4 regions of the Exiguobacterium oxidotolerans JCM 12280 genome follow, and region 4 is predicted to be linked to each of the others. Evidence: riboswitches for the same ligand, from Rfam matches in the RefSeq annotation. Region 4 holds a riboswitch; each other region holds the start of a gene.

Region 1 (2,203 bases), 180 kb from region 4:
GTGAAATCATCCGTTGATCCGACAGTGACCACAACATCCGTGACGCAGCATACAAACCGGAGTTCGCTGCCGATAAGATTGCTGTCAAGATGACAAAGTTCATGATGTCCGCCGCAAATGGAATCCCGATCCGTTCAAACACGGCAACGAACGGACTCTCAAGCACACCTTTTGCATCCGTCGGCAGTAAAATCGCCAGGACGATGATCGTGCCGACAAAAAACACGACCAGCCGGACAATCGTCGTCCGAATGGCCAGAGGAATCGTCCGCTTCGGATCAACCGTCTCGCCTGCCGCAACACCAATCAGTTCTGTACCTGAATAGGCAAAGTTGACGGCGAGCATCGTCATCAAAATCGCAAAGGCCCCGTTCGGGAAGAGTTCCCCTTCCGTCAGCGGTCCGAACAACGGAGCTGCTTCTCCTGACGCCAGTGGAATAAAGCCGACGATTGCTGCTGCCCCTAAGACGATGAAGGCGATGATCGTCATGACTTTCACGGCAGAAAACCAAAATTCGACTTCGGCGAACACACGCACTGTCAGTACATTAATCACTAAAATAATGATGACGAACAATCCGCTGAACAACCAGACCGGCACGTCCGGAAACCAGCGTTGCATCAATAAACCAGCTGCTGTGAATTCGGACCCAAGCGCAACCGTCCACGTCAGCCAGTAGAGCCAGGCGACCGTACAGCCGGTTCCCGGTCCAATGTACTTTGTTGCATAACTATGAAAGGCACCGGTTTCCGGCATATGTACAGCGAGTTCCCCTAAACAAAGCATCACGAGATAAACGACGAGTGCCCCAAGCAAGTAGGACAAAATCGTCCCGATTCGACCTGCTTGCTCTAATGTGTACCCCGTACTTAGGAACAGCCCCGTCCCGATGACGCCACCTAACGACAGCATGACGATATGACGGGATTCCATCTTTCGTCGAAATGTTGTTTTTTGCTCCATCCTCCACCACTCCTCTTTCTCGCTCAATAAAAAAACGCACTCCTGTACAGACAGGGTGCGTCGGTCGACAACATCAAGAGCGCTTATCGATCGGGTACAACACCCGCAGGAATTAGCACAGTATCTTTCGACCTGTTGCTGAGGCTTCAAAGGGCCAGTCCCTCCACCTCTCTGGATAAGAATGTAATTTTTCATAACAATAGCAGTCCTTTTTTGAATTGTCAACACAATTCAGATAATACAATTCAAAAAAAACGTCTCACACTGCATTGGCATGAGACGTTCTTTTATTATTTTTTTACGAAGAGATTAGCTGTCTTAAGGGCCACCCGAACTGCTTTACGGTTCAATGTACCTTCTTGATGTTTAACCACCTTCGTCTGCTTGTTGAGTTTATCTTGTAACGTTTTAATCTTTTTGTCTTTATCTTTATCATGTTTTTGAATCGCAGCGATTTTTTTCTCTTCTTCTGGAAAGAATGATTCAAAACGTGCGATTGCTTCTTCCATACTGATTCCTGTAATCGGTTTAACCGCTGGGAGGAGTTCTGTTTTCGCCATTTCACGATCAAACGGCACGTTCTCTGGATAGTTCGTGTCTTGATAGATATGCTCCAAGTCGTTCGTGTTCAAGAAGTCAAGAAAGTTATCGAAGTTTTTCACTTGAATCCGCGCCGGGCTTTGGAAGTCTGCTGTTTCGACGACGTCCGAAAGCCGTGTATACGCCGTGATGTCATTTGCCCAGATGTGAGTCAATTGATGGTAATCTGTTAATTCACGCATCCTTGCATCTTTAGGAATCAAAATACTCGGTGTTCCAGTGAGTGTCGCTGTGATGTTTCCGTGGAGACGTGCACCAAAGCTCAAGTCAGCTTCTTTGAGGAAGTCGAACCACGTTTGAGCGTTTAAGAAGAAACGAACACGGCCATTCATATACACCGGGTGTGACATTCTAGCTGCATAATTCATATCTGAAAGGTCTCCAAACGGATGAGTTCCAGTGTACGTCAACTTCAATTCTTTCATCCATTGTGGGATGAAATAGTGATTTGGATACTCTTCCATTCCACGTGTGATAAAATCAAGGACATTTTTGGGTGAAAAACGTGATGAATTGACACTAATCATCGAATCTTTCGTGATGTTTGTCTCACGGATGTGAAGATCACGACCGAATGCATACATCGATGGGCAACCGATGACTTTATGATCGATGCCTTCACGGAAACCAAGGCGTGTC
Region 2 (2,203 bases), 150 kb from region 4:
TCGATGTCAAAACAATTAAAATTAGCAGCGCGCGAGTCGTTGCAGGGACGCTGGGGATTCATGGCATTAATGATGCTATTGTTTCTGATCATTCAAGGTGTTCCAAATGGAGCCGCATCATCAGGTAACGATTTCGAGTTCATCGACTTGATTGGCTTACTCTTGTCGATTGTCACGCTCCCAATTGCGATTGGTTGGTCATGGCTTGCACTATCTGTCGCCCGGGACGAAGAGACGAAAATCGCCGACTTGTTTGAGCCGTACAAAATGTTTCTGAAAGCCGTTGGTCTTGCGATCGTTCAGACGATTTTCTTAGGGCTCTGGTTCTTGCTGTTCATCATTCCGGGAATCATCAAGTCATTTTCGTACATGCTGACGTACTACATTTTGCGCGACGAACCGTCAATCGGCATTCTCGATGCGATTACACGTTCACGCCAAATGATGGATGGCCATAAAAAAGAGGCATTTTTCCTTGTCCTTTCGTTCATCGGCTGGTTCTTGCTCGGAATCATTACGCTCGGAATCGGTTTCCTCTGGATTGGCCCGTACTTCAGCGTCACAATCGCGAAGTTCTACGATCGCGTGCGTGGGGAAGAAGTTTCGACGACTGGTCACCGGACAGCCATGATGGATGCAAATCACAATGACCCACCGTTCGTATCACCAGAATGAATTGATTTTGAACAGCACCATATAAAGCAGGGATTGCCATCTTAAACCGATGTGCAATCCCTGTTTTTAGATTCTAGACAAAGAAGTATCAAGAAACAGAGTGATTTTCCAAATGTTTTTTTAATTCCGATAGGAAAAGAAGGTTTAAAGGTTGCTTTACTCCGCTAAAAGATGTACGCTAACTTCAATCATTCTTATCACGAGAAGTCGAGGGACTGGCCCGACGACACTTCAGCAACCCCGCATGAGCGGAAGGTGCTACTTCCAAAAGGAATTCATTCCTTTGAAGATAAGAGCCGACAGTAGACATTCGTCGCTCTTTTCTAAACGAAAAGAGCGATTTTTTATGCAAAAAGGGGGCACGGGGGATGGAATACGGATTTTGGCTACCAATCTTCGGAGGTTGGTTACGGAACGTCGAGGATGAACAAATGCCGGCGACATTCGATTATGCGAAACACGTCGCACAGACGGCAGAACGGATTGGCTTTTCGACGACATTGATTGCAGAATTGAATTTAAACGACATCAAAGGAATAGCCGAACCGAGTCTTGAGGCGTGGACGACAGCAGCAGCCATCGCGGCAACAACGGAACGGTTGGAAATCATGACAGCCGTCCGACCCGGTTTTCATAATCCGGCAACAACAGCAAAGATGGCGGCAAACATTGATCAATTGAGTAATGGACGGTTCACGCTCAACGTCGTTTCGGCCTGGTGGGAGGAAGAAGCCCGTCAGTACAATGGGATTTTTACAGCCCATGACGAACGGTATGCCCGAACGGAAGAATTCGTGACGGTCATGAAAGGATTATGGGCGGACGCATCACCCTACAGTTTTGACGGGGACTACTATCAGCTGGAACGGGCAGAGCTTCACCCGAAACCCGTTCAGCGTCCCGGTATCAAGCTGTACGCCGGTGGTGAGAGCGAGACGGGGAAACAGACAATCGTCAATCACTGTGATGCCTATGTCATGCACGGAGGAACAGTCGATGAAGTCGCGACGAAGATTACGGATATGAAAACCCGCCGCGCGGCGACCGGGAAGCAGCCGCTTGCGAGTTTCGGACTGGCGGCTTATATCATCTGTCGCGAGACGGAAGCAGCAGCGCTCGAAGAATGGCGCCGGATTACGGACGTGAAAGAAGACGGTGCCGGATACGCCGGGTATGACGACTTCGTCAGTAAATCGCAACTCGAACAACAGGTCAAACGAAATGACTATTCCGTCTCAAACCGTGGCTTGCGTCCGAACCTGATTGGGACGCCGGATCAAATCGCAGAACGGATTCTTGAATTTGAAGCGGTCGGCGTGACATTGCTCTTGCTTCAATTTTCTCCCCAACTCGAAGAAATGGAACGCTTTGCCCGCGAGGTCATGCCACGTGTCGAAGCGAAACGAAAGGTAGGTCAACTAAAATGACGAAAATTCATATTTTACACGAAAATCAGGAATGGACGGATCATTTAATCAAGCGACTCGAGGAACTCAACTTACCGTATGAACAGTGGCACCTCAACGAA
Region 3 (2,203 bases), 690 kb from region 4:
TGACGGACATACGGCGATTGCACTTGGTCTTGCGGCGGCCTTTACAGCACTGCAAGAAGAGCTTCATGGAACAATCGTGTTCATTCATCAACACGGGGAAGAAGTTTTCCCAGGTGGTGCCATTCAAATGATTGAAGACGGATGTCTCGACGGAGTCGATGCAATTTTCGGTACGCATCTCGAAAACGACTTGCCTGTCGGGACAATCGGCTATCACGCAGGACATACGCTTTGTGCCATCGATGAATTTGAAATCGTCGTCCACGGACAGGGTGGTCATGCGCAAGCGCCGCATAAGACACAAGATGCGCTTGTCGCCGGGGCGCAACTCGTCTGTAATCTCCAACACCTCGTCAGTCGTCGCGTTGATCCGTTTTCACCTGCCATCGTCGCGATTGGTTCATTCCATGCCGGAACGGCTCCAAATATTGTTACCGGTGAAGCACGGATTGTCGGAGAAATTCGAACATTTGACGAAACACTCCGGCACCAGTTACGGCAAGAGGTCGATTTAGTTGCCCGGACGACATGTGCCGGAATCGGTGCCAGCTACTCCATCGACTTTACGACCGGTTATCCGTCCCTGTGGAACCATCCGGTAGAAACAAATCTCGTTAAGGAAGCGACAGCTTTCTTAGGTGAGGCATCTGTCAAAGAACTCAAGCCGATGATGGCAGCCGATGATTTCGCCTATTATTTAGAGCGTATCCCAGGAAGCTACTTCTTTACGGGGTCCGCCAAAACGGACGGGAGTACGATTTATCCGCAACACCATCCGAAATATGAAATCGATGAACAGGCGTTACTCATCGGTGCAAAAGCCTTAGGCGCAACCGTCCTGCATGCTTTACAATCTTAAGGATTGACTTTGTCGTTTTAGAGATGCTATTATCACATCAATGATAACGAATTTAATCAACTTCATATAACACTTATCAAGAGTGGACTGAGAGATCTGGATCGATGACGTCCCAGCAACCTGCCTTCAGTGGCAAGGTGCTACGACCAGCAAAGCGCAAGCTTTGGTTGATAAAAAGCGACGACTCCTTTTGCAACCAAGCAAAGGAGTCGTTTTCGTTTTCTCGCTGTCAGAGCACGAATCACTACAGGGCGACTAACGCCAGCGGAAAGGACGAGATATAGATGGAAAAAGCAACATTCGCAGGAGGCTGTTTTTGGTGCATGGTGACACCCTTTGAGGAATTACCGGGGATTCACGGAATTGTTTCCGGTTATACAGGAGGACATGTGGAAAACCCGACATACGAACAAGTGAAAACGGGGACGACAGGTCATGTCGAAGTCGTTGAAGTTACATTTGACCCGGCACTCTTCCCATACGAACGGTTACTCGAACTTTACTGGCCGCAAACGGATCCGACAGATGCCGGCGGACAGTTCCAAGACCGCGGGACCCAATATGCACCTGCCATCTTTTATCATACGGAAGAACAGCGCCTTGCTGCGATTGCTTCACGTGACGCGCTTGCTGCGAGCAATCGCTTTAAGCAACCGATTGTCACACGAATTGAAGCGGCACAAGCGTTTTACCCAGCAGAAGACTATCATCAAGGCTTCCACAAAAAGAATCCAGAGCACTACAAAAAAGACCGGCAAGCATCAGGTCGCGATGAATTCATCGATGTGGCTTGGAAAGAAGAAGTTTCTGTCTAAACTAAAAAAGCCCGCTCTTCGCGTGGGCTTTTTTGGTTGCAAATAAACGCTTATGAAGAGTACATATGCTATAACGAAAGACAATCAGTTCACGCTTCCCTGTCTCGCCTCGTCTTCAAAGCGGCAATCTTCCGCGCCGCTACAGCAAAGCTGCAGGGTCGCGACCGATTGCTTTTCGCTTTAAAAGCGATTCGAGACGGATTGCGCTCTAAAGCTACTCTATGATTTTTCTCTGCGGTATACCCTGAAAGCTTCGTTTTTCGTTGACTCCTGCGGGAAAAAGCGCGTGAACACGCGCTGCCAAGAGGCTGGCAAGACCCTGCTCGTTGTCCGTGAGGATCAAGGAGCAACGGCTTGCGCCTCGCCCGAGGAAAGCAACGAAAAAGGGAGAAGCTTTCATTTCACAACTACTAATTCGTCTTCGCGCTGAAAAATCGACTTGATGTTGCCAGAGCTAACCGTAAGAATTACGATACCTTTTCCGACAACTCATCCGAAGCTTCGATTTCTACGACTTGATATCGTTTCA
Region 4 (2,203 bases):
CCAAATCGGAACAATTACGTTTTAATAATCTTGGAGGTTTTATTCATATGAAAAAACTAATTACAGCATTCACCGTTGCAACCATGAGCGCAAGTCTTCTTGCTGCGTGCGGGTCATCGTCTTCATCAGATTCGAGTGACGATGGTAAACTACAGGTTTATACTTCGACGTTCGCCACGGCAGCCATCGCCAAAGAAATTGGTGGAAAGGACGTTCAGGTCGAAATGATCGTTCCACCTGGCGCCGATCCGCATTCGTATGAGCCGACTCCGAAGCAACTGACGACGATTGCGAAAGCCGATCTATTTTTACTTACCGGCACAACCCTTGAGCCGTACTCTGAAAAGATTAAGGAAAGTTTAGCCGGTAATTCCATCCGTTTTGTCGAGACAAGTAAAAATATCGACTTACTCGAGGCTTCCGCTTCGCTTCATACGCACGAAGAAGACGGACACGATGACCATGATGATCACGAGGCTGAAGAAGCGTCGCATGACCATGGACAATACGATCCGCATGTTTGGCTCGACCCGAACAACGCCAAGAAAATGGCTGACTCGATTACGACCGCGTTAGCAAAGGAAGCACCTGACCGGAAGGATGCGTTCGAAAAAAACCTCGCACTCTTTAATAAACAGGCAGATGAACTCGACCAAAACTTACAAAAGGCCGTTGACTCCGGTTCAAAAAAAGAGTTACTCGTCACTCATGCAGCGTATGGATATCTTGCAGAGCGGTATGGTTTCGAGCAACTCCCGATTGCCGGTATCTCGCCGTCTGACGAACCGTCACAAAAGCAACTCGCCGCAATCGTCAAAGAAGCTAAGTTACATGACTTACACTATATCGCCTTCGAAGAGACGGTGTCGCCAAAGGTCGCCCGTGTCATCCAAAAAGAAATCGGTGCCGAATCGATTACGATCCATAACCTCGAGTCCGTCACAAAAGAACAACAAGATCAATCCTATTTTGATTTGATGAATGAAAACGTCACGACACTCAAACAGGCACTGCAGTAAGGTGCTGTTGACAAGCATTAAAAGATACGTTACGGTAGAAAACGTATTTTAAACAACTAAATGACTTCTTTTTATCGCGAGAAACGGAGGGACTGGCCCAATGATGTTTCGGCAGCGGACGATTGATTCGTACTGTGCCAAATCCAGCAAGCTACGGCTTGAGAGATAAGAAGAGCGTCTTTTTCAGTAAAGACCTCCTTCTTTCTTGCGAAGGGGTCTTTTTTTGTATGCTGAAGAAATGGAGTGATTCGACATGAACGAAACGATTACACCGAACAAATGGGCTTTGTTGCCCTTGTTCGTTTTCCTTGTATTATTCATCGGTGCAGGAATCTTCTACAACGACTTTTACAAATTCCCAATCTTGATTGCAGCGTTGATTGCCTTGATTTTTGCTGCTGCGACAGCTAAAGGAGACATCAACCAGACGGTCGAGCGGATTGCCCGCGGTGCCGGTAACCCGGACATCATGATCATGGTCTTCATCTTTTTACTTGCCGGTACGTTTTCCGGAACAGCGAATGCGATTGGAGCGATTGATGCGACCGTCAATGCCGCACTCAGCTTCCTACCCCAGTCGCTCCTGATGAGTGGATTGTTCATCATCGCCGCTTTCATCTCGATGGCGATGGGGACTTCGACCGGGACGATCGCTGCCCTCGCCCCGATTGCCCTTGGGATTCATGACGCGACGGGTGTCAATGTCGCACTCGCCGCTGCTGCCGTCGTCGGTGGAGCAATGTTCGGTGACAACTTATCGTTCATCTCCGATACGACGATCGCAGCCGTCCGGACACAAAAAACGAACATGCGTGATAAATTCAGAACGAACTTTTTAATCGTCTTGCCTGCTGCTATCATCACTGTCATCTTACTTGCCTTCGTATCAGGCGCCGGAGATGTCGTCGAAGCAAAGGCGTTCGACTTCTATAAGTTGATTCCGTATCTTTCCGTCATCGTGCTCGCACTTTTCGGTGTCAACGTCATTCTCGTCTTACTCGGCGGGACATTGTTGACAGGGATCATCGGGATGATCGACGGAAGCTTCGGATTAAGTGGCTTTGTTCTCGCGATGTCTGACGGATTGATGGGGATGGCAGAAATCTCCATCTTGACGTTACTGATGGGCGGACTCGTTAGCCTGATCACCTATAACGGCGGAATTGCTTATCTCAAAGAAACGC

What was found. A riboswitch is a leader RNA that binds a small molecule or an ion and turns the genes downstream of it on or off. The one in region 4 is predicted to bind S-adenosylmethionine.
Region 1: it holds a riboswitch for S-adenosylmethionine, as region 4 does, so the genes downstream of both, P403_RS0107630 (amino acid permease) here and P403_RS0106785 (Na+/H+ antiporter NhaC family protein) in region 4, are expected to answer to the same signal.
Region 2: it holds a riboswitch for S-adenosylmethionine, as region 4 does, so the genes downstream of both, P403_RS0107495 (LLM class flavin-dependent oxidoreductase) here and P403_RS0106785 (Na+/H+ antiporter NhaC family protein) in region 4, are expected to answer to the same signal.
Region 3: it holds a riboswitch for S-adenosylmethionine, as region 4 does, so the genes downstream of both, msrA (peptide-methionine (S)-S-oxide reductase MsrA) here and P403_RS0106785 (Na+/H+ antiporter NhaC family protein) in region 4, are expected to answer to the same signal.

Annotation. Positions count from the first base shown of each region.
Region 1 is NZ_JNIS01000001.1:1,501,342-1,503,544, forward strand. Features, by position in the region: gene P403_RS0107630 (amino acid permease) at 1-964, opposite strand, end outside; SAM riboswitch class I at 1,045-1,146, opposite strand; gene P403_RS0107635 (polysaccharide pyruvyl transferase family protein) at 1,255-2,203, opposite strand, start outside.
Region 2 is NZ_JNIS01000001.1:1,473,882-1,476,084, reverse strand. Features, by position in the region: gene P403_RS0107500 (DUF975 family protein) at 4-675, shown strand; SAM riboswitch class I at 867-971, shown strand; gene P403_RS0107495 (LLM class flavin-dependent oxidoreductase) at 1,044-2,102, shown strand; gene P403_RS0107490 (ATP-grasp domain-containing protein) at 2,099-2,203, shown strand, end outside.
Region 3 is NZ_JNIS01000001.1:2,017,143-2,019,345, reverse strand. Features, by position in the region: gene P403_RS0110275 (M20 metallopeptidase family protein) at 1-859, shown strand, start outside; SAM riboswitch class I at 930-1,036, shown strand; gene msrA (peptide-methionine (S)-S-oxide reductase MsrA) at 1,144-1,674, shown strand; gene P403_RS0110265 (DMT family transporter) at 2,142-2,203, opposite strand, start outside.
Region 4 is NZ_JNIS01000001.1:1,325,818-1,328,020, forward strand. Features, by position in the region: gene P403_RS0106780 (metal ABC transporter solute-binding protein, Zn/Mn family) at 48-1,019, shown strand; SAM riboswitch class I at 1,088-1,191, shown strand; gene P403_RS0106785 (Na+/H+ antiporter NhaC family protein) at 1,273-2,203, shown strand, end outside.